4 regions of the Sporosarcina sp. G11-34 genome follow, and region 1 is predicted to be linked to each of the others. Evidence: riboswitches for the same ligand, from Rfam matches in the RefSeq annotation. Region 1 holds a riboswitch; each other region holds the start of a gene.
What was found. A riboswitch is a leader RNA that binds a small molecule or an ion and turns the genes downstream of it on or off. The one in region 1 is predicted to bind S-adenosylmethionine.
Positions count from the first base shown of each region.

Region 2: another riboswitch for S-adenosylmethionine. It lies ahead of KSU66_RS00155 (aliphatic sulfonate ABC transporter substrate-binding protein); the one in region 1 lies ahead of KSU66_RS02540 (carboxymuconolactone decarboxylase family protein).
Region 3: another riboswitch for S-adenosylmethionine. It lies ahead of KSU66_RS18650 (methionine ABC transporter ATP-binding protein); the one in region 1 lies ahead of KSU66_RS02540 (carboxymuconolactone decarboxylase family protein).
Region 4: another riboswitch for S-adenosylmethionine. It lies ahead of KSU66_RS04635 (acyl-CoA dehydrogenase family protein); the one in region 1 lies ahead of KSU66_RS02540 (carboxymuconolactone decarboxylase family protein).

Region 1 covers NZ_JAHNZW010000002.1:85,342-93,191, reverse strand. The annotation lists gene KSU66_RS02570 (putative bifunctional diguanylate cyclase/phosphodiesterase) at 1-137, opposite strand, end outside; gene KSU66_RS02565 (beta-ketoacyl synthase N-terminal-like domain-containing protein) at 158-1,336, opposite strand; gene KSU66_RS02560 (hypothetical protein) at 1,503-2,225, opposite strand; gene KSU66_RS02555 (AAA family ATPase) at 2,215-3,555, opposite strand; gene KSU66_RS02550 (hypothetical protein) at 3,690-4,328, opposite strand; gene KSU66_RS02545 (alpha/beta fold hydrolase) at 4,731-5,567, opposite strand; gene KSU66_RS02540 (carboxymuconolactone decarboxylase family protein) at 5,827-6,495, opposite strand; SAM riboswitch class I at 6,671-6,795, opposite strand; gene KSU66_RS02535 (ABC transporter ATP-binding protein) at 7,098-7,850, opposite strand, start outside.
Region 2 covers NZ_JAHNZW010000001.1:26,235-34,084, forward strand. The annotation lists gene KSU66_RS00125 (TAXI family TRAP transporter solute-binding subunit) at 1-28, opposite strand, end outside; gene KSU66_RS00130 (hypothetical protein) at 651-845, opposite strand; gene KSU66_RS00135 (type 1 glutamine amidotransferase domain-containing protein) at 1,039-1,563, shown strand; gene acsA (acetate--CoA ligase) at 1,684-3,411, opposite strand; gene KSU66_RS00145 (ABC transporter ATP-binding protein) at 3,413-4,132, opposite strand; gene KSU66_RS00150 (ABC transporter permease) at 4,147-4,989, opposite strand; gene KSU66_RS00155 (aliphatic sulfonate ABC transporter substrate-binding protein) at 5,002-5,991, opposite strand; SAM riboswitch class I at 6,156-6,269, opposite strand; gene KSU66_RS00160 (DUF6241 domain-containing protein) at 6,492-7,028, shown strand; gene KSU66_RS00165 (FAD-dependent oxidoreductase) at 7,094-7,850, opposite strand, start outside.
Region 3 covers NZ_JAHNZW010000017.1:44,786-52,635, reverse strand. The annotation lists gene KSU66_RS18680 (acetyl-CoA C-acetyltransferase) at 1-594, shown strand, start outside; gene KSU66_RS18675 (acyl-CoA dehydrogenase family protein) at 877-2,664, shown strand; gene KSU66_RS18670 (arsenate reductase family protein) at 2,991-3,347, shown strand; gene gcvH (glycine cleavage system protein GcvH) at 3,424-3,804, shown strand; gene KSU66_RS18660 (toprim domain-containing protein) at 3,884-4,225, shown strand; gene KSU66_RS18655 (thioredoxin family protein) at 4,240-4,539, shown strand; SAM riboswitch class I at 4,594-4,698, shown strand; gene KSU66_RS18650 (methionine ABC transporter ATP-binding protein) at 4,790-5,815, shown strand; gene KSU66_RS18645 (methionine ABC transporter permease) at 5,808-6,476, shown strand; gene KSU66_RS18640 (MetQ/NlpA family ABC transporter substrate-binding protein) at 6,526-7,377, shown strand; gene KSU66_RS18635 (dicarboxylate/amino acid:cation symporter) at 7,522-7,850, shown strand, end outside.
Region 4 covers NZ_JAHNZW010000003.1:84,307-92,156, reverse strand. The annotation lists gene KSU66_RS04665 (helix-turn-helix transcriptional regulator) at 1-219, shown strand, start outside; gene KSU66_RS04660 (YnfA family protein) at 707-1,024, opposite strand; gene KSU66_RS04655 (S1C family serine protease) at 1,219-2,028, shown strand; gene KSU66_RS04650 (MFS transporter) at 2,080-3,363, opposite strand; gene KSU66_RS04645 (ferritin) at 3,526-4,035, shown strand; gene KSU66_RS04640 (exonuclease domain-containing protein) at 4,111-5,016, opposite strand; SAM riboswitch class I at 5,205-5,309, shown strand; gene KSU66_RS04635 (acyl-CoA dehydrogenase family protein) at 5,683-6,861, shown strand; gene KSU66_RS04630 (transporter substrate-binding domain-containing protein) at 6,879-7,742, shown strand; gene KSU66_RS04625 (amino acid ABC transporter permease) at 7,820-7,850, shown strand, end outside.

The DNA of each region.
Region 1 (7,850 bases):
TCAAACTGCCAAATGCTTGCAAAAAATAAAAAGAGAAGTAAAGCACTCGAAACTCTCGTTTCTTTAATAATATTAATAATTAAAATTCCAATTAAAAGAGGTACTATTGCAAAAAACAACGAGATGATTAAGTCCATACTCTCACTTCCTCGTTAAGCTAGTATTTACCAATTAGAATACATGTGTTGTTGCCACTATTTCCGTGTGTTGTAATCGCTACATTATCAACAGGGCAATGTTTTGTTTCAAAAACAATCGGTAATTCTTCAAATCCTTCCCCTTTTGTTAATAAAGTCGGCGGAATGAAGTTATGTTCAATGGAAATCAATGAGGAAATTACTTGAATCGCACCCATTGCACCGAATGTATGTCCAAACATCCCTTTAATAGAAGTAATCGGAACGGATTGCCCAAATAATCGCTCGTGTACAAACGATTCGATTTGATCATTGGATGCTAATCCTAATGCCTGACTATTCACGTATGTTGGTATATTTTTTTTGATGGCACTTTTCATAGCCTTATACATTCCGTAACCTGTTTCATCGGATTGGAACATCCCTAAGCCGTCATTATTTGAATGAACACCTTCGATAACACCATAAATCGTTGCACCTCGGCGTATCGCGTCGCTTTCTCTTTCTAATGTTAACATGCCTGCACCTTCTGCCATAACAAAACCCCGATGTGCATGTGAAAATGGGACACCGGTTTCACCAATTCTTTTATTCAAACCGATTTGGCGTAACTTACTGAAACCAAAAATTGACCATTTCCCTAACGATGCATCTGCACCGCCAACAATACAGACATCTGTTTGACGACTTTCCAATAATAGTTTCCCTAGTGATATAGCGTCAGAACTCGCGGCACAGCCCGTTGTTATCGTAAAAACTTGTCCAGTAATGCCAAGATGAGCTGCAACTGCAGAAGAAACTGTATGAGGGTCCGCTAAATTTAAACCATGAATAGGATACTTCTTTATATCATTTGCCAATGCGGCATTTTCCTCAATTTCTTTTATTCCTCCAGTTGCCGTTCCGACAACTACGGACATTCGCGATGGATCAATTCCAACTAATTTTGCCATTTCAATGGCGTCATCTGCGGTTTGAATCGCAAGTCGACTCACTCTTGGATAACGCTTGTAGTTTTTCCCTTTAATAGTTAAAAAATCATCTTTAATAATCCCCGCTACGATATCAGCGTCATTCGGCCCGAGACCCTTTAGTATATCCATCGTGCAAATACCAAGTTCCAAAGCTTCTTTAAATTCCTCTTTATTATGTATTCCTGGTGCTTTTATCCCATACCCTGTGACCACAATCTTTTCCATAAGTTCCTCCTACATTCAATCAATTAGTTAACAAGTAGATAAGAATACCTAACTATCCATTCTACTCTTAAACCTCTTGTTAATAAAGAAAATCCCCCGAAGTCTAAATAGACTTCAGAGGATTTAACTATTTATCTTCAAAGTAAATTTTAGGTAAAGTTATAACTTATAACTCAGATTGCGATTTAACAAATTCAAATAACAAAGGGACATTGCTATATTGTTCCAACGAAGCTGTATTTTGAGAAACGATGTCCCAACTCTCCAAATACGGATCGGCTCCAGTTACTAACGGCATCGATTTCTGCAGAAAGTCTTCAATTGGCATTTCTAATTGTTCAATAAACTGTTCCACTTCCGGAAACTTTGAACCTTTTTCTGGATTCGCTTCATTAAACAATACATGCTCTAAATTTCTTGAAAAGTAATACATCCGGTAATTGATTTCACCAGATAGGATTGTATCTAACGCCTTCATTGTATTAATGTTTTGGCTTCGGTCCGCATTTCTAGCGACAATTAACTTCTTTTGTTTTTCATGCGGCACAGTTATTTGACGTTCATGGTAGACCGTTAACTCTTTTTGGGTTTCATCAATGACAATCGCGTCTTCTGGAATAAAACACCCATCCATATCAATAATATGGAGTACACAAAATACATCTTCCGGGCGAAATTTACTTTTCATCATAAATTCTTTCACAGCATTCCCAATTACGGACTTAATCGGTTCGTCCGGTTTGCTCAAATCATATAAAATATCTCCGTGTTGGATATGAAAACGGATATTATGTTGCTCAAAAAGGCTACGCAACCGATTGTTTAGCAAGACTTCTTCGCAGCCTCCTTCGACAATTAATAACACAACTTTCTTTTTGTTAATTGTCATGTGGAATACCAGCTTTTCTAAATGCCGTTTTAATATCATACAGATTGGTTTCTGCATAGATTTCTTCGGCTTGACCACCTAATTGTACAGCCCGTAAATAGACATCGCGCGCATTGTTTAACCTTTCAACGCCTCTTAATTGATGGTATCGATCGTTTTCATTAAGCGTCGTAAACCATAAGTTTCGAATTGGAAGCACTTCTAATATACGTAAATTATGAGAAGTAAATAAAAGTTGACCTTGCGCATTATCATTTAGCACTTCCAATATCTCGCCAAGTAAATATTCAAAAATACCCGCATCGAGCTCATCAATGACAACACACGCATTTGGATTATTGTACACAGCGATGAGCGTACTTAAAATGGAAATAATTTTCAACGTACCTTCCGATTCGCTTCGTAAGGGAAGTTCAATCTCCCCTTTTCTTGAAAGAAACTCAAAGCGAACCCCTTCATTTCCATCACTTAACGTTTGCTTATTGATTTGTCTAATCTTTATTTGAAGACCCGGAATAATGGTTTGTAACACAATATTTGTTTGCCTCACTACTTGGTCAATCGTTTCAAACAAATCAATCGGTAGCACCATCGTATCTTGCATCTCATAAGGGATATGTCCGCGCTTCTTTTCCAAATGAACGCTAAAAGGCATAATCAAATTGGCGATTAGGAGACCATAGTGAATTGTATCAATGACGTGTAAATCGCTATTAAAATTAATCGAAATATTTTTCATAAGTTCAGTTTCATGTTCTTCAAATAAGTTTTCAAATACTTCTTTTAACTCTTCTCTAAAGACAAATGAAGTGGAGTTACCGACAGCCATTCGATTGGCTACCATCACTGAAACTCGATCCGCTTCACTCATTTCCTGTATTTTTTTATTTCCAATCAAAATCTCGTTGTCATTCTTTGAAATTAAAGATATAAACGATGTATTTCCCTTGTTTTCCCGGTACGACACTTCTTCTTTGACGACTCGGTATTTCGTTCTCCCCGGTGATAAGGAAACAGTATAATCAACGAAAAATTCACCTAATCGATTTTCGATAATAAATTGAAACATCAACCTAATGGACTTTTCGTTAAAATAGAGTAAGTTCGACGTAATTTTTGGAAGTGGAGCATCATGATTAGCTGACAATAAAGTTTTCAACAAATTAAACGCTTCCACAGCAGCTGTTTTCCCCGAACCATTTTGTCCATAAAATCCAATGACGTCCGCTTTCTCCAACGTAGCAAAACTTGAATTTGTATGAAACTTACCCTTCCTTACATTTTTCAAATTGGTAATTTCAACACTAGTTACTTTGACTACACAAGTCATGAAAGTCCTCCTACAAACTAACCACATTTACTTCCTAATATGGTCTTGTAGGTCGCGAACTATTCAAAAGAAAAACGAGCCAACCATTCATATGGCCGACTCGAATCTTCCCACTATGCAATTGCATGATTCCTTTAAAGAAATGTGATAACTAACTCTTTATCTATATTAATAACTTCCATTAATTCATCATTGAAAAGATAAGGCGTATCGTCTTTATCCTGCGGCGTTACATCTTCATAAATATTATTTGCCGCCATCACTTGGAAAGTAACGGGAATATATCGACCTTTGTTCAGAACTTTTATATTCCCCATCAAAAAGATTTCTTTACTCGAAACCGCAAAGCTTAAATAACCTGCATTCCTTTTCGTTTCATCTGGCGTAAACGAAATGCTTTGAGCTAAAGAAATAATACATAAAACAAAGTCATTAATTATTTCAGCAGACAATTTATTTAAACCATGTTTAAGAAATAACGCATTAAAACCATTTCGGATTTCTTTGAATGAAAAAACATCTTCAATTTTCTTTCTGTTATTGTTTTTACTAAAGTTTTTCGCTATTTCCTCGCACTCTTCAAGATGCCTTCTTATATACCCCATGCTTTTTCCTCGGCTTCCAAGAAAATCACCAAGTTCCTTTATCACTTGAATATCTTCGGCATCTTCCCTAACTAATTGTAGGAAACTATAAAGATCCTTTTCGTCAAAACTCCTTTCAACAAATTTATTGTAATAGTACTTAAATAATTGTTCCTTTTTACGATCCATAACTTTTCCTCCTCATACTAATTCCAAATTAATAAAAAAATAGGAGTTATATATTAAAATAAACATCCGATCAAAACCGCTTGGCGCTTGGGAATACCTCCCGCTAGATTCGTGCTTTAATAGGAATAACTTCTTTCAGTACACCCCGAAAATCGTTGAATGAGGCAAGACTCCTGCGGGAATAGCGTGGGCCTTAGACCCCGCAGCGTAGTGAGGAGGCTAAGGCAACGCCCGCGGAAAGGGAGCCGATTCAGCGATTTTCTTTTTTAGGGAGAATCTTCATTTCAACATATATACTACTTTCTTTCTTCCTTAATCATATCATGTGTTGGTATCAAAGGGTTTCGAGAACCCCTAGAAATACAAAAAGCCAGACAAGAACGAACTTGTCTGACTAGGATTTTATCCGATTGTCGCTAATCGTCTAATCGGTTTGGGTACAGGAACTTCCTTCTTCTCTTCTTGCACCCGTTCTTTGAAAAAATTGATTGCAACACGGTTGAATTCTTTATACTTTTCAATATTACATACATGGCCACACTTCTCAATAACATGTACAGTCGCCGCTTTATCATTCACAGTATCTTCTCGAACAGGTCCTATAAACATATAATCTTGGTCGCCCATAATGTATGTTTTTGGAATCAGATATTTCTCTGTATCTATTTGAGGATATATTACAGGTACTGTAGAGGCAAACTTATACCAACGAATAAACTCTTTTCTCCGAAGCTTTTTCGCTTCTTTTATAAACAAGTTTCTAGATTGTTGATGATGTTTTTTCGGCATAAGAATCCATGCAAATAATTTATAGAGCCACATATAAGGAACGAGCCCTTTAATTAAATCACCTGTTTTCAGCAGCACCCGGGCAAACCTTGTAAACCGGATAATTGCTCCACCTAAAATCATACTCTTAATACGATGCGGAGCGTAAATATGCATACCGTGTAAAATAACGGACCCTAAACTAATCCCGGCAAAATGGGCTTTTTCAATCGATAAAAAATCCAATACTTTAACGACATCTTCCGTTAGTACTTCCGCTGTGTACTCCAGTAATTCAGGCCGATGATCCACCGATCCACCATGACCTTTTAAATCTATAAAAAGAAGGTTAAAATGGGTTTTAAACTCCTTTACTTGCTTGTACCAAATGTTTGAATTACCACCAAGTCCGTGAAGGAATACGACCCAATCATGATCAGGACCTAAAACATGCGTTTGATAATGTAACAAATAAAATTCTCCCCGTTCCTTTATATAGGTGTGTAAATTTTTTTAATAAATGAGTTTTAATAGTGGTTATTCTTTTAATCGCTAAATACCACTGATTATTCAAAACAGATAAAATGTTATCCGTACAAAACTATTATAACATGAATTTTAAAAAACAACGTATATGTATCGCTCGGAATTATGACAATTTAAAAAGAAAAAAACCAACCATTATCAAATATGGTTGGCTTTAATTTATTCATCTGTTACACCGAATGAATTACTCCGTATAGGCCTCAAGTGCATTTACGCTATGGGCAAATGCTGCTCCTGCTTTTAGTGCAACCGCAACGAAAATTGATTCTGCGATTTCTTCCAAACTTGAACCCGCTTTCTTTGCCGCTTTTGTATGAAGATCGATGCAATACGGGCAACCTGTTGCGTGTGCGACTGCGACTGCGATAAGTTCTTTTTCTTTAACAGTCAATTTCCCAGCTTTCAAAGCTTGTTGATCGAAGTCGATAAACGCTTTAAAAACATCGCCATTCAGTTTTGAAAATTCGCCAATTCGATTGAAGTAAGATGCTTTATAAAGCTCATCATCGTTTTGACCATCGAATGAATTTAATGCATTCACTCCGTGTGCAAATGCCGAACCTGCTTTTAACGCCGTTGCAACAAAAATCGCTTCTCCGATTTCTTCTTTTGTAACTTCTGCTTTTTTACTAGCCGTTACATGAACATCGATGCAATATGGGCACCCAGTCACATGTGCAACTGCGATTGCGATCAATTCTTTTAGTTTTACAGATAACTTCCCTTCAGCCAAAGCTTTGTTATTAAAGTTTATAAAAGATGAAAACTGTTCCGGTGCAAGCTTACCTAGCTCCCCGATTCGGTTAAAATTCGATTTTTGATAAAGGCTATCTGTTTTTTGTGTTGTAGTCATTTTGTATTCCCCCATATAGTTTTTTTGTTTGTTTCATCCATACCAATTCACTAACTTAACCAATTGAAAAACTTGGTTTAAAACGTAATACATATTATGATGAATGGCATCCATTCTGAAATAATAAAAAACCTCATCCGATAAGGAAGAGGTCTGATTTTATAAATCAAGCTCTCCCTCATCTTTCAAGCTTAAATAAGCTTGCTGGAATTGGCACCATTTCGTTTAGTTGAACGTTCAGCTAAACAAGGGTTGCCGCGGGATCTAAGGACCAGTTCCTCCCCCGACTCTAGATAAGGAAATACTATTCAATTAGGATGCATTAAGATTATCATAACACAACAGAATTAAATATCAAGTCTAAATTGTAAGACTAGTTAATAATAAGTTTCTAAAACTTTATCGTAAGTGTATATTTCTTGGCAAAGATGCGTAGACTAAGAGTCACAGAGACGCGGCACTTCTCTGTCCCGTGCAGGGGCCCCTTCGACGGAACGTGGAAAAATAATACTACACCTAATCCAACTGGGGATTGCCCAGTAGTGCCGCATGTTACATAGTAAAACCGCCACATTTCTGAGGCGGTTTTACTTTTTCTATTTCTACCACACAACCCTTTGACGTCGTTTATACGATTTACCTTCCCTAAAGCTTTTCTCGCCTTCTTTTCCAACACCTAAATAATGTTCGCGTACTTCTTCGTTTGACAACAGATAATCCACATCTCCTTGCATCGCAACTCGACCATTTTCCATAATATATCCGTAATCGGAAATCGCCAACGCAACATTCGCGTTCTGCTCAACAACTAGAATAGATGTGCCTTCGTCTTTATTAATCTGTTTAATGTTCTGAAATATTTCTTCAACAAGGAGAGGCGCAATTCCTAAAGATGGTTCATCCAATAACAATAACTTCGGTTTGGCCATAATTCCTCGACCAATCGCGAGCATTTGCTGCTCACCACCCGATAAAAATCCGGACTTTCGGTGTTGAAGTGCTTTTAGTTTCGGGAAATAAATATAAATCTTTTCAATATCATCTTTTAAATGCTTTCGATCTTTTCGTGTATAAGCCCCTGCCATTAAGTTTTCCTCAACCGTTAAGTTTTTAAATACACGTCTACCTTCCATACTTTGGAAGATCCCATTTTTGACAATAATGTCCGGCGTCGTATTATTAATGTTCTGGCCTTCATACTCAATCGTGCCGTCCGTAATTTGCCCATCTTCACCTGCAAGCAAGCCCGATATTGCTTTTAACGTTGTCGACTTGCCTGCTCCATTACTACCGAGCAACGCAATAATTTTACCTTCTGGAACATGAAGCGACATTCCTTTTAACGCAAGAATGTT
Region 2 (7,850 bases), on a different contig from region 1:
CTAGCAAACGCAATGCTTTTTTACTCATTTACGTAGCCTCCCTTTTCAAATAGTTAGTCTCAGAAATAATTGTAACACAAATGACACATTGACTGTCAATCTTTTTTCTTGGTTCCTATTTACTAGACTAATAAATTAGTCTTTTATAGACAGAGCACTCGCCATTTAAAGATATGGGTGTCACTAGCTAAATACCAGTCCAAACCATCTAATCCTACTTGCTAGTTCCATTATGCGTTTCTTTAACATTACATATTTCATAGGCACTTTTAGGGGTACAAGGCTAATAACTAGGTAGTAAGAATTGCTTGTATGTATGAATTCTTTCACATTTACATTATATTCATTTAAATTCTTAACATCATTTTTCTTCTACTTTGAACATTAGTACGCAATACATCCACGAGCATCATTTTAGTTTTTTTCGATTACTACAACACACATGCATTAAAAGTTTATTTTTATAAATAGCGTTTAACAAAAAACAACGATTCATTTTGAAATTAAGCAAAAATGAATCGTTGTTTTGTTTACTGCTTTTTCGGATTTCAGTACCCTCGAACATTTTTACTCATGCTGGTCTGTAGAACTTATAGACAATCAATTAATTAGATGTCTCCATTGTTTCTGCTCATTAATTGTCTATAGTTTCATTTATACGTTTTTTCCGACTCGCTTTTTTGCCGATTATTGGGAGTCATTGGCTCATGTTTCGGATTTAAATTTCCAAACTCGGCTAGCTCAAGTGATATTTCTTCTTTCATATCACCTGCTTTTCGTTTTGACGGCGTTCGTAGTCTTGAATTCGAAGTATCGTTAATTCCTTTATGATTATCTTTCTCCATAATAAAACCTCCTTTTCATTAATATGACCCAGTAATATTTTTTCATTCAAAAAACTTCATGTACAAAACCCATTTTTCTTGGTGCCTTAGGCTTGTCTTATTTCCCTACTATTCAGTATTCCAAGGCTTTCCATTTCAAATACCTTCATCCCAAATGGTATGGTAGAGAAAACATACATTGGAGGGAATCATAATGCGATTAAATGATAAAAAAGTAATTGCTCTCGTTGATGATGATTTTGAGGACTTGGAACTTTGGTATCCAATCTACCGCCTTCGCGAAGAAGGTGCAGTGGTTCATTTAGTTGGAAAAGAAAAAGATAAAACTTATATTGGAAAATATGGTGTCCCTGCAGTTTCTGATTATGACTTTTCGCAGATCCGTGCTGAAGATTATGATGCGATTCTTGTACCAGGCGGCTGGGCACCAGACAAACTAAGAAGATACGATGAGGTCCTTGAATTTGTTCGAGTAATGGATAATGCCAAAAAACCTATTGGACAAATTTGTCATGCCGGGTGGGTTCTGATTTCTGCTGACATCTTAAAAGGTAAAAAAGTGACAAGTACACCTGGAATTAAACACGATATGATAAACGCTGGGGGAATTTGGAGCGATGAAGCCGTTGTAGTTGATGGTCATATCGTATCAAGCCAACGTCCACCCGATTTACCACCTTATGTAAAAGCTTTTGCTGATCTATTAGCAGAAAAATAAATCAAATTAAAAAGTGGGCGTCTAACCTATTCTTGAGTAGGTTAGACGCCTATATTCTATCTAATATCAACTCTTTTAAACAGTTGCGGTCATGAATAGTAAAAAAAGTTAAAAACCAGATTAAATTCCTACCTTTTCAACTCGTCTAGCGTCTAGTGTTTTGGCTTCTCTCGCTTTTAATTCACGGCGAAGAATCTTTCCGCTAATTGGTGTTTTGGGAAGCTCTTTAATAAATTCAATTTCCCTTGGAGATGCATGCGCCGCGAGTCCTCTGCGAACAAATAGTCGCAACTCCTCTAGTAGCTCTTCACTTTCTTTATATTCCTTCGATAATACGATAAAGGCTTTAACAATTTCTCCCCTTATTTCATCTGGCTTTCCAATAACACCTACTTCAGCAACTGCGGGATGTTCAATTAGCTTACTTTCCACTTCGAATGGGCCAATACGTTCACCTGAAGAATTTATCATATCGTCACTTCTCCCTTGGAAAAAGACATATCCCTCATCGTCTAGCGTTGCCAAATCTCCAGATAAATACCAACCTTCGAAAGGAAAATAAGTAGTATATTTGGCTGAATCCTTCCATACTTCACGCATGATTGCTGGCCAGTTTGCTCTCAATGCCAATTGACCGACTGCTCCATTTTCCAAGATCTCGCCCTCATCACCTAAAATAGCTGCTTCTATTCCTGGAAATGGTTTTCCCATCGATCCAGGCTTAATCACATCAGAAGGTAAATTAACGATTAACTGGGCACCGGTTTCCGTCATCCACCACGTATCATGAATTCGATTGGAAAGTACTTTAATTCCCCACCTGATGACTTCGGGATTTAGTGGTTCCCCAACACTTAAAATATGCCGTATTTTTGAGAGGTCATAATTTGACGTCAATTCGTCTCCTTCCGCCATAAGCATTCTAAATGCAGTCGGAGCACTATACCAAACGTTTACACCCGTGCGTTCTAATACGTCGTACCATTCTTCTGCACTGAATCTACCTCCGTGAATGACCGTCGTTGTCCGATTAAGCAATGGAGCAAATACACCATAAACAGTCCCTGTCACCCAGCCCGGATGTGCCGTGCACCAATATATATCATCTTCCTTTAAATCCAACACCCATCTCCCAGTAATATACTGTTGAATCATTGCCCGATGTGCATGAATGATTCCTTTAGGCTTCCCTGTCGAACCGCTTGTATAGTGGATATTTAATCCGTGATCAAGATCCACCCACTCGATTATATCGTCTTCTATTTCTATGTTTCTAACCTCGGCAAATAAAGAAACTTCATCATCAATGCATTCTTCCAATTCCGCAGCGATAAATACCGTCGTCAAGGATGGTAATTCTTTCCGTGGAACCCGCTTTAAAAGTTCTGGCGATGCAATTAAAAATGTCGCTTCACAATCATAAATCCGCTCTTTAACCGCGTCTTCCATGAATGCTTCGAAAAGCGGTCCCACAATAGCACCGAGTTTAATTGCGGCAAGCATAGCAATATGACAATCCGGATGTTTCGGTAAAAATACGAATACGAAATCCCCCTTTTTAACACCGTGTTTTTTTAATACTGTCGCCCAATGATCCGTTTTTTCTTTCAATTCACTATAAGTTAGTTTAAATTCTTCATTTTCTCCAATATAATGAAGTGCAACCTGTTCGCCGAACCCTTCATCTACGTGGCGGTCAACGCATTCATACGCCATATTCACTTTTCCTGTAGAAGACCAACTAAAGTTCGACTCTATTTCCTCCCAGGAAAAGTCACTTCTATTTGGTAAATCATCAGTAATATTATAATGTCCTTTATTCGGATAAATCACTGTTTGGTTTCCCATTTTACTCGACCACCTTTCCTAATTGTAACAAATCAAGAATCTCCGACTTTTTCCCAGCCAGAAATGAACTTCCGCGATCCCTTGGCCTCTTTACTTCGACTGATAACTCAGCCTGCAATGTTCCGGGTTGACCGCCGAGAATGAGGATCCGATCGCATAAATATAGTGCCTCGTCTATGTCATGTGTAACGATTACCATCGTTGATAAACGCTTCTTTTGGATTTTCAATAGTAAATCTTGTAATTGCATTTTTGTAAATGCATCTAATGCGCTAAAAGGTTCATCAAGAAGGAGTACATCTGGTTGACCGATTAACGCACGAGCAATCGCAGTTCTTTGTGCCATGCCGCCCGATAAGTCTTTCGGATAATGTCCCTTAAAGTCAGTTAGTCCAACCAGTTCTAAATAATCTAGCACTTCCTTTTTTTCATTTTGCACATCTTTACTTCCAAATAAAATATTTTCTTCGACACTTAGCCAAGGCATAAGTCTAGGCTCTTGAAAAATCATGCCTACAGGCTGTCTACCAGCCTTAGCAATTTTGATTTCACCTTCATAATCCTTATCGAGTCCCGACAATACGCGAAGAAGTGTGCTCTTCCCGCAGCCACTCGTTCCCAAAATGCCAACAGTCTCTCCTTCTTGAATAGAAAAAGATATATCTTCAAAGCCAGCAAGCCCATCATTGAATGTTCTTGAAGCCTCTCTCACTTTCAACATATTTCCCACTCCCCTTAAAGTTGATTTTCCAAATTATCTTGCCATTTCAAAGCACGTGCTTCCCATCCTTTTAATAAACTATCCGTTATCTTCCCAAGTACTGCGAATAATATAATACTAGCCATAATTAGTTCGGGTGAATAAGTATTCTGACCTACCACAAGTAGATAGCCAAGTCCCTTGCTAGCGCCCATCAATTCAGCAGCTACAACGAACATCCATCCTAAACCAACGCCGCTACGTAATCCCACGAAGAAAGACGGGAGTGATGCGGGTAAAATGATTCGGCGTACAATCTGTAATGAAGTAAAGTGATAAATCCTTCCAACCTCTATTAGCTTACGGTCTACGCCCTGTATTCCAGAGACAATATTTAAATACACCGGAAAGAAAACACCCACAGCAATTAGTACAACTTTAGAAGATTCGCCAATCCCCATCCACAATATAAATAATGGCACCCAGGCTAATGATGGGATTGATCGGAATGCTTGGATTAATGGATCAAGAAGCTCTTCAAACCATTTGAAATAGCCAACGATTGACCCCAAGACAAGTGCTGCAATCGTTCCTGCAAAAAAGCCGACAAATACACGGAATAAAGTAATCCCTATATGACCCCAAAGCACACCTTCATTTCCCATCTCGATAATTTTGCTGAATATAGTTGTAGGAGCGGGAAATACATACGTATCAATTAAATTTAAGCGAGCAGTTGCTTCCCATACGACTAATAGAATTATTGGCAATAGCCAACCTAGTGTGTATCCCCGAATCTTTTTTGCACTCACCTTAACTTTAATCGACTTTTTGGCTTTCACTTTCAAAAAATCCTTCGCTTCAGTATTGACTGTCATACGGCAACCCTCCTATTTTGAATTTAAGACCTTTTCCGCAAATTCTTCATTTATTAATTCACTTACTACTTTTTCAATATTTACATCTTTTGTTATTACTTTTTCAGAAACCAATACAGCACCTGCTTCTTCTAATGCTTGAATTTGTTTTTCACCAGGCAAAGGATCGGAAAAATCATTTCGCTCAATACTTTTTTCAGCGACTTCCAATTTCATACCTGATTCTCTAGCCAGTATTTCTGCTGCTTCAGAAGGATTTTCTTCAACCCATATTCGCGATTTCTCATACACTTCGATTACTTTTTCAACAATATCCGGATGCTCCTCAGCAAAATCTGTTCGTACATTTAGTGTTCCATAAGTATTTTTGTCATGATCTCGGTAAAATAAATTCGCTCCGGAATCAACTTCAGCACTAGCCATATGTGGATCAAGGCCTGCCCATGCATCTACCTGACCCGTTAGAAGTGCGTTCGCCCCGTCTGAATGCTGTAAGTTAACTATTTCTACATCCTTTGATGACAGTCCCACTTCTTGTAAAGAACGGAGAAGGAAAATATAAGGGTCTGTACCTAAAGTTGCAGCAACTTTCTTTCCTTTCAAATCTTCCACTGTTTTTATCGAAGAATCTTCGGTCGTTACAAGTGCAGTCCATTCAGGTTTCGAATAAATATAAACTGACTCTATTGGTGAACCATTCGATTTGGCAATCAATGCTGCGGCACCTGCCGTAGATCCAAAATCAACACTTTTAGAGTTTAAAAATTCTAGTGCCTTATTACTTCCTTGGCTAAGAACCCATTCAACTTCAATTCCTTCACTTGCAAATACCTCTTCTGCCCATCCAAATTCCTTAAGCGCCAAACTAGTTGGTGAATAGTACGCATAATCCAATACAACTTTTTCAAGCTTTTTCTTTTCTTCCCCTTTTGCTGATGAACAACCTGTGAGGATTAATGACGCACCAACCGCTACTAGAATAAATGCAATAATTTTCTTCATTGTAATCTCCCCTTTAATTGTTTTGTATTTCTAAACAGCTTCCACAATAAAAATATACTTAACCTATAAGAATACTAGGTTTATAAATATGAGGATTACCCGCTAACATAAAAGAGAACGATAAAAAGCCCCCTTCTAATAAGAAGAGGGCTTAAAGATTCCTCCTCTTATCTTCCAGATTCAATCGAATCTGTAGGATGTAGCACCTTTTCAGATATAAATACCTGTTGGTTGCCGGGCTTCATTGGGCCTATCCCCTCCGCCGCTCTTGATAAGAGTATTATTTAATTTTAAATGTGCTAGTTACTAGTAATATTATTGATTAGCAGTTATCATACAACACACCAGGTTTAATTGTCAACACCTTCTGATAATTAGGCCTATTCTTTTATTTTTCCTTAATATAGAAATTAAATATTTGATAGCAATGAATGAATCTACCAAACATAATTACTTAAATAAGTTATACTAGAATATGGGATAGGAGGTGTTTAATAATTATGAAAAAAGTTGTACTATCTTTACTAGCTATTGCCTGTTTGGTAGCCATTGTCTTTGGTAGTCAATGGCTATTAAATAAAAATAAAGAAGAAGAAATCACCACTGCAAGTGCTGAAGAAATTGCCGCGGGTAAGTCTCCTCAGTCTAAAGAAGTACCAGGTGCTCTTCCCACCCTTGATATTAATAGCAGCTCATCTCAAGATGAGGTAATAGCCGTCATGCATAAGATGACCCACCAGAAAATTATAGCCAATGATAAATGGGGGGCTCTACTTATGACTCAAGAAAATATAGTTACTGTTCATGAAATTATTGAACTAAGCAACTATCCTAATAAAAATGAACTGTTAAAAATTACTAAACGATGGATAAATGGGGATTTTACAAGTGTAGATAATGATCATAATATCATTTGGACACTTCAAGGTGGATCAATCGGAAAGGCACAAGGTATTATGACACCAGAAGAAGAAAGATGGTTTATTATTCACAATTTTGGTGAAGAGGTTGTTGAAGATTGGATGCATAATCAATAATAATTGGCTTTAACTAAACATCAAAAAAACAGCAGTAGAAGTTCACTGCTGTTGATTTTTAGACGTTAATAACCAGAGTCATCTGATGTTAAATTATCAATCATCTTGTAGTCATACTTCTGAAGTGGTTTTTCGGCTGGGCCTTCAATCACCTCACCCGTGTGTTTGAATCTAGAACCGTGACACGGACAGTCCCAAGTACGATCACCGTTATTCCATTCAACCTCACAACCTATATGTGTGCAGGTGGTATCGACAATATGAAGTTCCCCGTCGTCATCTTTATAGGCACCTTTTCTGTGCCCGTCCAACATAATAACTGCCCCTTCACCATTTTCTAAACTCTCAGGGCTTGTTTTAGGTGAATCAAGCTTTCCTTTTATTAATTGGCCAACGACATTTGCATTCTCTTTGAAGAAATTTTTCAAACTCGGATGTGCATAGAATCGGGCAGGTTTATATAATTCTTGATAATTGTTCTCTTTGCCTACTATCATATCTTTAAATAACATCGCAGCAGCGGTTCCATTGGACATTCCCCATTTTCGAAAACCTGTCGCAATTAATATATTGGGTTGTCCCGAAGTAATTTCCCCGATATAAGGAAGCTTATCCAGTGTGACTAAATCCTGTGCGGACCAGCGGTAAACAATCTCCTCAAGCCCAAATACTTCTTCTCCGAAGCTTTCCAATGCCTTATAATGTTCCATCGTTTCTATACCTTGACCAGTCTTGTGACTCTCACCGACAATTAAAACCAATTCCTCACCGTCTACTTCGACAGCGCGAAGTGAACGGTTTGGCTCATCGGCACTAATATAA
Region 3 (7,850 bases), on a different contig from region 1:
ACGAAACGTAACGTAGATCATAACGGAAAACTTGAAGAAACAACATCCATGTTTGGAATGGATGAAGGCGTTCGACATGGCACGACAACAGAAGTACTTGCACGTTTACGTCCAGCATTTCACGTAGCGGGTTCGGTAACGGCAGGTAACTCTTCACAAACATCTGATGGCGCCGGAGCAGTCCTAGTCATGGACCGTGAAGTTGCGTTAGCAGAAGGTCTAAAACCGATTGCAAAATTCCGTTCGTTCGCTGTTGGCGGAGTTCCACCTGAAATTATGGGTATCGGACCGATTGTAGCAATCCCTAAAGCACTTGAACTAGCGGGGCTTTCAATCGAAGACATCGATTTATGGGAATTAAACGAAGCATTTGCATCTCAATCGCTTCAAGTTATCCGTCATCTAGGTCTTGATATGAACCGTGTAAACGTTAACGGTGGAGCGATAGCATTAGGCCACCCACTGGGAGCGACAGGTTCTGTCTTAACAATACGCATGATGAATGAATTGAAACGCCAAAACAAACAATTCGGCGTCGTAACAATGTGCATCGGCGGCGGAATGGGCGCAGCAGGCGTATTCGAAATGCTCTAAAGAAAAGCACAAGGTGCCGTTTAGCCCCGACAAGCGCTGGAAGAATTACTGGAAAAGGCGTACTTTGCCTTTACCAGTAATTCTGAAGCGACTCGAGGGGCTGGCACCTGGAGCTAGACAAGAAGAAAAGCGCAAGGTGCCGTCCAGATGCGACAAGCATAAGACGGGTCAATGAAGTGGCGCCCTTTGCCACGTAATTGAACTGGCTTATGACTCGAGCATCTGGCACCCAAGGATTATTAAAAAAGAATAAAGCGGTTTAACTAAAAGGAGGAAAATAAAATGACTGAATTAAAAACGAATGATTTAATAAAAGGCGGAGCTTTTCTTATTGAGGATATTGAAGCGGATAGGATCTTCACACCAGAGGACTTTACCGATGAACATAAAATGATTGCTCGAACGACAGCAGATTATGTGGAAAACGAAGTTGTACCGGTTATTGATAACCTTGAAAACCATGAATTTGAGCATTCTGTAAAGCTACTGAAAAAGGCTGGGGACCTGGGTCTTCTTGGTGCAGATGTACCTGAAGAATATGGAGGACTTGGACTAGACGCTATATCTTCATCTCTTATTTCTGAAAATATGTCCCGTGCAGGTGGTTTTTCGATTACACACGGTGCACACGTTGGAATTGGAACATTGCCAATTGTACTATTCGGTAACGAAGAACAAAAGAAGAAGTATTTACCAAATTCCGTATCAGGTGATAAAATCTCCGCTTATGCTTTGACAGAGCCGGGTTCAGGATCTGATGCGTTGGGCGCAAGTGCTTCTGCGAAGTTAAATGAAGCAGGCACACATTACGTCCTAAATGGAGAAAAACAGTGGATTACAAATGCTGGATTCGCGGACGTATTTGTTGTATATGCAAAAGTTGATGGCGATAAATTCTCAACATTTATTGTTGAAAGAGATTACCCTGGTGTATCAGTTGGTGCAGAAGAAAAGAAAATGGGTATTAAATCATCTTCTACACGCACATTAATTTTGCAAGATGCACAAGTTCCAGTTGAAAACTTACTAGGCGAAGTTGGCCGTGGTCATGTGATTGCGTTTAACATTTTGAACATCGGTCGTTACAAGCTCGGAGTAGGTACTGTAGGTGGTTCAAAACGTGCGCTTCAATTAGCAATCGAGTATGCAAATGAGCGTAAGCAGTTTAAAACGGCAATTTCTTCATTCAACTTAACGAAAGAAAAAATTGCGACGATGGGCACACAGATTTATGCGGCAGAAAGCTTGATTTATAGAACAATCGGTTACTTCGAAGAACGTAACAGTGCAATGACACCTGAAGAACGTAAAGATGGTAAAGCGATTGCAGCATCAATTGCTGAATATGCAATTGAGTGTTCGATCAATAAAATTGCCGGTTCCGAATTACTAGACTTTGTTGCTGACGAAGCAGTTCAGCTACATGGTGGATATGGCTTTATGGCAGAGTATGAAGTTGAGCGTATTTACAGAGACTCGCGTATTAACCGTATATTCGAAGGAACAAACGAAATTAACCGTTTACTTGTGCCAGGAACATTTATGCGAAAAGCAATGAAAGGCGAATTGCCTTTACTTCAAGAAGCGCAAAAACTTCAAGAAGAACTACTCATGATGATGCCAGAAGAAATCGGTGACGAAGCCCTTGCACAAGAAAAAGTACTTGTGAAAAATGCGAAGAAAATTGGACTTCTAGTCGCAGGGCTCGCAGCACAACGCTTTGGATTAGAACTTGAAAAAGAACAAGAGGTTCTAGTTAATATTGCAGATATCGCAAGTAATGTTTTCGCAATGGAATCTGCATTACTTCGTACAGAAAAAGCAATTGCACGTAACGGGGTAGAAAAAGAACAACAGAAGATTCTATACACTGAAATCTACTGTCAAGAAGCGTTTGAAGCAATCGAAAAAGATGCGAAAGAAACACTACTTGCAGCAGTTGAAGGCGATAACCAACGCATGATGCTGTCAGCACTACGCAAGTTAACTCGTTCAACACCTTATAATGTTATTGCTAAGAAACGTGAAGCATCAGTAAAACTAATCGACCAAGCAAAATATATCGTTTAAGTATAGAGGCGCAACACCAAAGTCTTTACTTGATAGGAGTGGAGAGCGTCGACTCCAGCGGAATTAGCGAGACAGCCGAGACCCAGCAGGAGCGTAATTTGCGACGATGCGGCTTGGCGCTCGCCCGCGGAAAGCGTCCGCTCGTAACGGAAATCAGGGTGAATGAAGCGAATCGGACTTACAATGGCCTCATTAGCTCATTCTCAATCAGATATAGTAGGATTCAATATCCTGCAATATAAACAATCACCTAGAAGCCATTAATGGTTCTAGGTGATTTCTTTGCTATGTTTGCTATAATGAATAAAAATGGAGGTGTTACAGTTATGGAAATTACATATTACGGATACCCAAAATGCAGCACATGTAGGAACGCGAAAAAGTGGCTGGAAGCAAAGGAATTTAATTTCAAAGAAGTAAACATTGCAGAAACCCCGCCAACAGAATCAGAGTTGCGCGAAATAATAGCTACATCAGGATTGGAAATTAAAAAGTTTTTCAATACAAGTGGAAAAGTATACAGAGAGCTTAAATTGAAAGACAAACTACCGACAATGACCGAAGCAGAGAAAATCAGCTTGCTTTCATCAGACGGCATGTTAATAAAAAGACCGATTGTTCACGGAAATGGAAAAACAACGGTTGGATTTAAAGAAGAAGATTTTGAAAAAGTCTGGAAGTAAGACAACTACTCTTGTATTTACCTACGTGTTATGGCACTATTAGATTGAAAGAATATATAATCAGGGGGCTAGAATTATGAAAACACCAGTAGAGTTGAAATATTCAGAAGAGCACGAATGGGTTAAGGAAGAAGACGGTAACTACCGCATTGGAATTACGCACTTCGCACAATCTGAACTTGGCGATATTGTTTTCGTTGAACTTCCAGAAGTCGGAGATCAAATCAAGTCGAACGAGCCTTTCGGAAGCGTTGAATCAGTTAAAACAGTTTCTGAGCTCTATGCACCAATTAGCGGAAAAGTACTTGAAGTGAACGAAGAGCTAGAAGATAGCCCTGAATTCGTTAACGAATCTCCGTTTGGACAAGCTTGGATGATCGTTGTTGAACCATCTGACGTGTCTGAAATTGATACACTTATGACAGCTGAAGAATATGACAAAATGACAATCGAATAATTGTTGTAATGAGCGCCGGCGCTGTTTCGGCGTTTTTTACATTCCAAATGTAACGAACGCTAACCAAGGAGGACTCGTCGTGCCAGAACAAAGAGTGATAATTGTAGAAGGTAAATCAGATCGAAAGAGAATCTTAAGAATCCTGGCAGAACACGTGAAAGTAATTTGTACAAATGGTACCATTAGTTCGTATCAACTTGAAGAAATGCTCACACCCTATGAAGGATGGGAGATGTTTGTTTTTGTCGATGCCGATGAAGATGGTGAAAAACTAAGAAAATTATTCAAAAGGGAATACCCTTTGGCGATTCATATATATACTGAGAAAGTATACCGGGAAGTTGAGACGACACCTGATAGTGTTTTGGCGGCCGTCCTCTCAGCGGCACATATTGAGGTCCACTCTAAATTTTTGAAGTAAAGAAGGTTGAATTTATGGAAACATGGACACGAAAAGAATGGGAAACGGCTAGTATCAACTATGAAAAATCTTTGTATTATTTATATACCCCGATGTGCGGGACATGTGCAGTAGCATCTAAGATGATGACTGTTATTGATGCGATGAAGCCGGATTTACCTATTGGAAAAGCGGATTTGAATTATCTTGGGGACCTTGCGGTGGATTATGAAATTGAAAGTGTCCCGTGTCTGCTCATTATGAAAGATGGCGTGCTGCAGGAAAAAGTGTATGCGTTCCAATCAGTACCTGATCTTCTGATGAAAATAAATTGACATACTTTATAAGCCTATGGTAAGTTGTTACTAAGATTGAATTGAATATGTTAACTCTTATTGAGAGAGGCGGAGGGAAGTGCCCTATGAAGCCCGGCAACCATCACAATTGTGAAGTGGTGCCAAATCACCCACAGCGAATGCTATGGAAGATGAGAGATTGGACAAACGTAAATAACTAACTACTAACGTGAACCCTTTCTGCTCTTCTGCGGAAAGGTTTTTTTATTTTTATAGGAGTGGAAAATAGATGATTCGTTTAGCAAATGTAAAAAAACAATTTGGCCTTGGCGCAATAAGTATTGCAGCGGTAGATGATGTATCACTAGACATAACAAAGGGCGAAATATTTGGAGTCATCGGGTATAGTGGAGCCGGTAAAAGTACGTTAATCCGACTATTAAACGGTCTTGAGATGCCGACCTCCGGAACAATAGCGATTGGCGGTTTAGAAATTTCGTCGATGACCGGAAAAGAGTTAAGGGAAGCGCGCCAAAAAGTAACTATGATATTCCAACACTTCAACTTGCTTTGGTCGAGAACAGTGAAAGAAAATATTGCATTTCCGCTTGAAATTGCCAATGTACCGAAAAGTGAACGAGAACGAAAAGTGGCTGAACTTATAGAGATAGTAGGCTTAAGTGGTCGTGAAAACGCGTATCCATCGGAATTGTCGGGTGGACAAAAACAACGCGTAGGCATTGCTCGTGCGCTGGCAAACGATCCCGAAGTCTTATTATGTGATGAAGCAACCTCAGCGTTGGATCCAGAAACAACGGATTCTATTTTAGATTTACTGACGGGTATTAATGAACGACTCGGCTTAACAATTGTGCTCATTACGCATGAAATGCATGTCATTCGGAAGATTTGCCACCGGGTAGCGGTAATGGAAGCGGGTAAAGTTGTTGAGATGGGAAATGTTCTGGATGTATTCCAGTCACCGCAAGAACCAATTACGAAACGGTTTGTTTCTCAAATTACGGAACCTGTGGAAGCGAAACAGGCGATCACGCACATTATTGAAGAATATCCAAATGGTAAACTTATAAAGTTAGTGTTTGTAGGAGAACGAACGGAACAACCAGTACTTGCAAGCCTCATTCGTAAATTTGATGTTGAGATAAACATTGTGCAAGGAAATATATCACATACACATGGCGGCGCATACGGGACGCTTATTCTTCATTTAAATGGTGAAGCCCCGATTGTACAAGAAGCAATCCATTTTCTAAACGAAGAAGACGTACGAACAGAGGTGATCAGCAATGATTGAAAATCTATTTCCAAACGTCGATTGGGCTAAGATGTGGAATGCGACAGTAGAGACTATATATATGACGGCGATTTCGACTCTACTTACATTCATTATTGGGCTTGCCTTAGGCGTCTTATTATTTCTTTCAGGGCCAGGGCAATTATGGTCAAATAAGCTAATTAATACAATTTCAAATGCGTTTGTTAATATCTTTAGGTCGATTCCGTTTATTATTTTGATTATCTTGCTGATTCCATTCACTAAATTATTGTTCGGAACAGTGCGTGGTCCGGATGCGGCTCTGCCAGCGCTAATCATAGGTGCTGCCCCGTTCTATGCAAGAATGGTCTTAATCGCATTGCAAGAGATTGATAAGGGTGTTATTGAGGCGGCAAAATCAATGGGCGCAAAAACATCTACGATTATTTATAAGGTTTTATTACCAGAATCAATGCCAGCCCTTATTTCTGGAATAACCGTCACTTCAATCGCACTTGTGGGCTATACGGCGATGGCCGGAATTATAGGTGCAGGTGGTCTGGGTACGCTAGCATATATGGATGGATTCCAACGCAGTCGGGAAGACGTGACGATGGTCTCGACAATACTAATATTAATCATCGTTTTCATTGTTCAATTCTTTGGAGATATTGCAGTAAGAAAACTTGATAAACGATGAAAGTCAGGTAAACCTGCTTACATAAATTGATAAATAGGAGAGATGCTAAATGAAGAGGATATTACTAATCGCATTACTCGCGTTCGGTGCACTGGCACTTGTCGCATGCGGAGCAGCTGAAAAGGATAAGGAAGATACAGGTTCAGGCGATGCTAAAGAGAAAACAGAGGATGTTAAACTAGTTGTTGGCGCATCCAATACACCGCATGCCCTTATTTTAGAAGAGGCAAAACCGTTGTTAAAGGAAAAAGGAATTGACCTTGTTATTGAACAATACACAGAATTTATATTCCCCAACCAAGATTTAGAGTCCGGTACTCTTGACGCAAACTATTTTCAACACGCTCCTTATTTAAATGCACAAATTAAGGATCACGGCTATAAATTTGTGAATGCGGGAAGTATCCATATTGAACCAATTGGTGTGTATTCGAAAAAATATCAATCAATAGACGAATTGCCAGATGGCGCGGTTATTCTAATGAGTAACTCAATTACAGATCACGGGCGTATACTTGCAATGCTTGAAATAGAAGGACTTATTACACTTGATGAAAAAGTAGAGAAAACGGCTGCTGAAGTGAAAGACATCATTGAGAACCCAAAGAATCTTGTGTTTGAAGCAGATTACGATCCTGCCTTAATGCCAGAACTTTATAAGCAAGATGAAGGTGACGCGCTATTAATTAACTCGAACTTCGCGATTGATGCGGGATTAGACCCAATCAACGATTCGATTGTTCTCGAAGATACAGATTCACCTTATGCTAATATTATTACTGTAAGAGAAGGCGATGAAGATAACGCAGAAATTAAAACATTGCTTGCAGTCTTAAGATCTAAAGAGATTCAAGATTTCATATTAAAAGAGTGGGACGGTTCAATCGTTCCGGTTAAATAAATAAAGTAACCCCTCCGATTATATTATAATTGGTGGGGTTTTTACGTTTATAGGCTGAAAAATAAAGATGTTGTTCCAATAGCGAAAATATTGTGGTATTCTTAGCTCTTATATACATAAAAGTAATAAGAGGAGGACTATATTTTGAAGAAGTTGGGACTTATATGGCGTATTATTATTGCAATAGGGCTTGCCGTCATTCTTGGTTTACTTCTGCCGAACATTCCTGTAATTGGTGAGGCATTTACAAGTTGGTTTGTCAGTCTTGCCGCAACATTTAATATGATATTTGGTGGGTTTTTGAATTTTATCGTTCCACTAATTATCATCGCTTTCATCGCACCAGGAATTGCAAAGCTTGGTAAAGGATCCGGGAAACTTCTTGGAATAGCGGCATTAATTGCTTATGCCTCTACAATAGCAGCGGGTATTCTTGCTTACTTTACTGCGTCCACGTTATTGCCTAAGTTTAT
Region 4 (7,850 bases), on a different contig from region 1:
CAATCATCAACATTATTAAACAACTATATGAATATCTTGTCGACTAGAGAGTTCGATGTTCTTGAATTGGTTCAACTAGGCCATTCAAATAAAGAAATTGCCGAGCAACTATATGTAAGCGTTAACACAATCAAAAAGCATATTCAAAGCCTTTTTAAAAAACTCGGCGTAAATAATCGAACAAGCCTAACCTATAAAGTGAATACGCCTAAATACTAACCATTTAAACTCAAAATAACCCCAATTTAAGATTCGGCAGTTAATGATAACTTGGGTCGCTTTAGGTTCATACGCCTCTTAATCAGGTGCTAAGTCGAATAAGATTTTAGTTATAAAAAAGGACGGTAACGAATATTTCCATTACCCCCCTACTCCCTTTCCTATTTATGTGCATCCCGTAAGTAGAAAATACTACTTGGATATTTCGAAAACTTTTTAAATCATCACGAACGCCTACAAGTAATTCCGAATAGTAAAAGTAAGCAGCAGGTGCTTCTTCCGCTAATTAATTTTGAATTTCTTTGTATAAGGCAAGATGTGAATCGACTCCAATAATCGACTTTCCTTTTTTGATTCCAAATAGCTTTGTTAGAACTCACAGCTTCGACGTTGGAATTCGAACCCGCCTGGTTGGAACTCACGACCCCGACATTGGAATTCGAACCCGCTTAGTTGGAACTCACGATTTCAACATAATCCAACACCCTTAACTCCGAGGCGCCCATAGCATAACCGAAACCCCGATAATACAAATTAAAGCACCAGCCCAATCATAGACATCTGGGGTCTTCTTATCCACACCCCATCCCCACAAAACAGCAAGAACGACGAATACACCGCCATACGCAGCATACACTCTGCCGAATGTAGGAAAGGTTTGAAATGTAATAATAATTCCGTAAGCAATTAACACCATTCCACCAATAACGCCAAAACCGAATGGCTTACCTTCTCTGAGCCAAAGCCAAATTAAGTACCCACCGCCGATTTCGGCAAGCCCCGCTATCACAAATATTACCGCCACCAAAAGAATAATAACCACGTCCTTGAATTAATCTGGATTCGTATATTCAACGTATATAATATTCTATTCATAAGTATACCAGTTCAATTTACTTACACTCCCCGCTTTATTGTTATCCCTTTAGTACGTTTCAAGATTTCCTTTCACTCCATTGTGTATAATCAATAGTAACGATAATGTTTTGGAGTTAGGATGTGGTCTATATTTTCCCCAATGGAAAACAACAAGATAATATAGAAGAAATAGATGATGATGAACTGCAAGATCTTGTACTAATTGCGCAACAAAAGGCTCTTCAGAGAGCAGCAGAGGAAAAAGTAAATCCTAGAACGAGACGCCCTTTTCCTAAATGGATATTTTGGTTGCTTTCCATTGTGTTGGCGCTCAATACATTTGTCGTTATTTTTGAAATCTATTCCATACCAGCTATTGAATTTTTAAAAGCTTCCGCGAAATTATCGGCACAAGAAGATATTGCTTCCTATAAAAAATCCGTTGTCGTTATTAAGACAGATAACAGCAAAGGTACAGGCTTTTCCATATCTAGCGAAGGAACGATTCTAACGAATTATCATGTCGTTGAAGGCAGCGATACAGTTATGGTCACCTTTCCAGACGATGGTCGTTTTACCGCCAATGTAGTAGCCACATATCCTTCCGTCGATCTCGCCGTATTGGAAGTAAACGGTCACAATCTACCTCATTTACAACTTGCCGAGCAAACGACCTTCACAGATCATGAACCGATTAACTTCATTGGCAATCCACTTAGCTTTACAGGCATTGCAAATGAAGGAACGATTCTTGATTATACAAAATTAAGCGATTGGGAAAACCCAGTCGTCATGATGAAAGCACCGGTTTACCGTGGAAACAGCGGAAGCCCCGTACTCAATCGGGAAGGGCAAGTAATTGGTGTTGTCTTTGCCACATTAAATCATGAAACGTTCGGTAAAGTTGGACTGTTTGTACCTATTGATGAGTATTATCATGCCATTAACTAAAAATACGACCACCTACCCAACTTGGGCAGTGGTCGTTTTTCTTGTAAATAGTCACACAAGAATTTCTTTTCGTTTACTCTCCTTCTTTTTTTCATACAATCTTTTCGGGAGTTGAAAAGAAATGAAACTTGCGATAAATAAAACAACCGCTGCACTGCCGAATGATACCCAATGTGTATTAAATTTGTCGTATCCCCATCCGCCTAACAGTGAACTAATCGTCCCTGCGATTTGGTGGGAAAAATACGCCCATCCATACAATACACCAAGAAGACGTACCCCATAAATATCCGCCAAAATCGCAGAGGAGAGTGCAACACTACCCGCCCATACAAACCCCGCAATCAATGCGATCAGATAAAGTTGGTATGCAAAAGTAGCCCATACAAGGAAAACAAAGCCCAATCCTCTTATTAAATAAATAACTGAAAGAATATTTTTTCGGGGCACCCGGTCAGATAACTTCCCTAGTATAATTGTACTTGGAATCGCAACTAAACCAATCAATCCTACACCAAATGATGCAGTCATTTCTGAAAAACCATGATCGATTAACATTGGAACCCCGTGACTTCCCAATAAATTCATACTATACCCACAAGCAAATAATCCGAGACTTATTTGCCAAAAAGGTAATGTTTTAATCGCTTGGAGTACTGTTAGTTTCGGATGTGGGTCTTGTACGATACGCGGGGTCGTTTCAATAGTTCTTACACCTATCGTACTTGGTCCTTCATCTGCCCCTTCCGGCACATCCTCACGTATGATGAAAAGTGCTGTCGGTAAAACGAGGAGCACAAATACAATCGCAAAAATTAAAAACGTCTGCTGCCATCCAAATGCATTAATCAGCATCGTGTTAACAGGCGTCATAATAGCAATCCCCGCCATCGATCCAGTTGTTAAATAAAAGAGCGCTTGTCCCCGCCGTTTAACGAACCAACGTGCGATAAGTGGCGTTAAAGCAACCGGACTCGTTAATGCTAATCCTAATGATAAAAAGATACCGAAAGAAAGCAGCAAACTAATTGGTGTCTTTGAAAGCATCGTTCCTAAACTTGAAATGAAGACAATTACAGCACCCGTTAATAAAACAGTACGTGTTCCGAAGCGTCTTTCCATATACCCAGCCAACGGCATACCAACGCCGTAAACAAACATCCCCACCGCAACGATCATAGACAAGTTTGTCCGCGACATATCAAAATCTGCCAGCATCGGCAAAAAGAATGGACCAATACTCATTCGCATTCCGACCGTAATTAGCGTCAGAATGGCAGATGCAACGACAATATTCCAACCGTAATACCATTTCCCTTGAATCGGTTCCCCCATGTTTTTTCTTCCCTTCTTCAATCAAACATTCAACAATTACTTCTATCTTACCATATAATTTAGACCCAATCAGAAAAAATTCAGACAAACAAACTACGTGATTGCAATATCGGAATAGGTTATGCTAAAGACAGAACAGCTATAAAAGAAGGAGTTGGAAGCATGATTAGTTATAACTTAGCCGAAGCACTGAACCGCCAAATGAACAATGAGTTTGACGCAGCCCAATCCTATATGGCAATGGCAGCTTATTGTGAACATCGCAATTACGGGGGATTTGCAAACTATTATCTCCAACAAGCAGAGGAAGAACGCTTTCACGGTATGAAAATCTACAATTATTTAAATGACCGTGGAATCCAAGCAAAATTCTCAGCTACATCCGAACCAAAAATTGATTTTGAATCAATCTTGGATACGTTCGAATCTGGACTACAACAAGAAAAAATGGTTACGAAAAACTTCTATGAACTCACAGACTTAGCATGGGAAGAAAAAGAACATGCGACCATTTCATTTCTCAGATGGTTCTTGGACGAACAAGTAGAAGAAGAAGCATCTTTCGACACACATATCGAGTACTTAAAACGCATTGGTGAAGACAAAAATGCATTATTCATCTATGAAAAAGAACTTGGACAACGTCAATTTTCCCCTGAAACTGGAGAATAAGTTATAGAATTCACTTATCGAATTGAAACCGACCCTTTCGCATCCAGTGCGAAAGGGTCGGTTTTTCTATGTACGTTAAACGCCAACCATTCTCAAAAAGTCGCTTTCGCCTACAATTTGTATTGGATGACCGCTATTTATCAGCTCTTCTGTTTTCCTCATTTTTGTACTGCTAAACATCTCCGTAAAGCTTGTTAAATCATAGTCCCCGATCACTAAATAACTTGTATCTTTCGTCACGTTATTCTTGCAAATTCCACCGCATTTCACGACAAGTCGTGACGCTTCCCCACGAGTCATAGATTGCAATTTCCCTGTAAAAACAACATTCGCGCTAAATAATGGGTGCGATTCATCCATCCCCGTTTTCGAAGTTGGAGCCTTTACAGATTTCTTTCTTTTCTTTGTTCCAGCGGGTGTATACCCATCATACTTATGTACGCCAAGTTGTAAGTTATGCATATCTGATAACCCTTCGAGTGAATCCGTTTCACTATTCTCCAACGCGGCTAATGTCACTAACGCCGCTGCTCTGGCATCTTCCAATGCATCGTGATGTTTGAAGCTGATTCCTAAATAATCCGCCATTGTGGAAAGCTTATGATTGTAAAGCGAAGGCCACACCTTTTTGGAAAAAACATAAGAACAACCATACGTAAACGATGCATATGGTTCGTGAAATAAATTCAACGCATAACGCATGGCGCTCATATCGAAACTCGCATTATGTGCAATCAGCGTTTTGTTTTCAATCAATGTTTTAAATTCCGGCCAATATTCTTCAAAAGTTGGTGCACCTTGAACCATATCCTCGGTAATTCCGTGAATTTCAGTATTGAAGTACATAAACTCTTCCTGCGGATCTATGTACGTATGTATTTCTTCTTTAAGAACACCCTTTTCAACTATGACAATACCGACTGAACAAATACTCGCTCTCGAATCATTTGCGGTTTCAAAATCAATCGCTATAAAGTCCATTTGAAGTACCCCCTATCAATAATTATCCGGTCCCCTCAGTTTATCATAACGGTGGCCCATCAACGTACTAACCCGTGACTGAAAAATCACGTCTTATAATAATTTATATAATACCTATGGAAATAGTATACTTAGACTCTTGACAAGGCCAAATACATAGCTTAAAGTAAGTACCAACAACTTCATATTTCTTATTTAGAGAAGCTAAGGGACTGGCCCGATGACGCTTCAGCAACCTCTGTATCCTTGAAAGGTGCTAAATCCAGCAAGAGAACGTTCTTGGAAGATAAGAGCCGTAGTGTAAAATCGGATTCCTCTTTTCTCTTGAAAAGGGGTATTTTTTATAACTATATAGGTTGAACTAAAGAATGCGACACCTAGTTGATTGTAGTGGAGAGCGGCGACTCCAGCGGAAAAAGCGCGTCCAGGTGAGACCCCGCAGAGAAGCGAGGAGGCTCACGGACCGCCCGCGGAAAGCGTCCGCTCGGAACGGAAATCAACGGCTTGGTAAAGCAATCATCATTGAAGTCTTTCAGTATACCCAAATCGCCTCTTAACAAATTACGTTCGATTCATTTATTTATAAAACCTATTAAACAAATAGGAATTATTGAATATACTAAACGAAAGCATCTACTTTCATTTCTAAATACGAGGAGGACTATTATGATTAACTTATTTGTGAAAACGGAACAACAAAGGCAATGGTTGAAAAAGTTACATGAGAAAGAAACAAAGTTTAAAAGTTTATCGGCTCAAATTGATGAACTTTCCATCTTCCCCGAAGAGAATATTCAAGACTTAATTGACATTGGCTACACAAGTAGCACACTCCCTACAGCTTATGGCGGTGAAGGACTAAAGGTTTATGATTTGGTATTACTTCAAGAAACGTTAGCTAGTTTTGACGCAAATACCGCCCTTTCCATTGGCTGGAATCTAGGAGTTGTAGGTGAACTTTTCGAGAAAAAACTTTGGAAGGAGGAAAGCCTGAACTTCTTCGCAACAGAAGTGCTAAATGGCGCGCTAGTGAATCGCTCGGTCAGTGAAACTCAAACCGGCAGTCCAACAAGAGGAGGTCGCCCTGGAACAAATGCAAAAAAAGTCGGTGATTCTTGGGTGCTCTCTGGACGTAAAATATTCACGACTGCCTCTCCTGTATTAACTTATTTTCTAACTTCCGCATGGATTGAAGAAAAGCAAAAAGTAGGTTTCTTCCTTCTCCATAAAGATTTGGAAGGAATAACGATTGAAGAAACATGGGATGTCATTTCCATGAGAGGAACAGCAAGCCACGATCTTGTGCTCAACAACGTAACAGTCGATGAATCTAAACTTGTTGAGCTTCCCGAAACACCAAGTGGCGGTCCTATATCGAATGGTTGGATGCTTCACATTCCCGCGTGTTATCTCGGAATTGCACAAGCTGCGCGTGATTATGCGGTACATTTTGCAAATACCCATTCACCAAACAGCTTAAATGGACCCATTAGCCAATTGCCGAATGTCCAACAGCTACTAGGTGAAATCGATTTGGCGTTAGTTCAAGCGAGACATCTTCTTTATAGTGTGGCGGAAATCTATGACGACGAATCCCGCAGAGCGTTCCTGACCAATGAAATCGGTGTAGCGAAACATACAGTAACAAATTCAGCCGTTTCGATTGTCGATAAAGCGATGCGAATTGTAGGCGCAAAAAGCCTTCAACGCAGCAACCCTCTCCAAAGGTATTATCGCGACGTACGGGCGGGCTTACACAATCCCCCAATGGATGACATGACCATTAAAAAGTTAGCATTATCAGCGATTGAACAGGATAAAACAAAAAACGCGATTCACGCGTAAAAAAGGAGATTTTTATAATGAAAAATAAAAAGCTTTTAAAACTTGTAGCGCTTGGATTCGCTTTGACAACTATTTTAGCGGGATGTGGCGCGGGAGAAGCAACTACCGGGACAGATACCAATAACACGGACGTTAAAAAAGTGAAAGTTGCCTATGATCAAGCATCAAAACCAATGTCCTGGTTAGACGAAAAAGGTAACCCCACTGGCTATGATGTTGAAGTAATGAAATTGGTTGATGAACTGATTCCGGAGTATGAATTCGAATACATTGGGACAACAAGCGATGACTTACTCATCGGTGTCGAACAAGGTAAATATCAAGTCGGCGTCAAAAATGCGTTCTGGACGGAAGAACGCACGGAGAAATTTATCTTCCCAGAAGAATTCCTTGGACTAAGCAGTGCCGGACTCGTAGTTAAGAAAGAAAACGAACATATAAAAACACTGGCCGATTTTGCAAATGCTGGATTTACGCTAGCACCTATCGCTGCAAACAATGCCCAGTACACGGTCATAGACGAATACAATAAAGCCAACCCAGACAACGAAGTCAAACTCGTAGCTGGCGACGCTTTCTCAGTGGAAGTTGTGCAATGGGTAAATGAGGGCCGTGTAGATGGTGGTGTAATGATCGAAGGTCCTTTCGAAAAGAAAGTAATCGCAGAAGACGGTCCATTCCATGACTTTATAGATAACGTCGTTTACAACGAATTCGCGGTTATTAAAACTTGGCCGTTGTTCAATAAAAAAGAACAGGAATTTGCGGATGCTTACGATAAGGCTGTCAAACAGCTGAAAGAAGAAAAGAAGACCAACGACTTAACTGTAGAGTTTTACGGTAGAGACTTATTTGAAGTATTGGATGAAGTAAAAAGGTAAGTAGAAAGACCTTAAAAGGCTGTTGGGTGTACATAACCCCAACAGCCTTTAATCTAAAATAATAATGGAGTGAAGGCATGGAGAAATACTTTGATGCAAGCTATATAT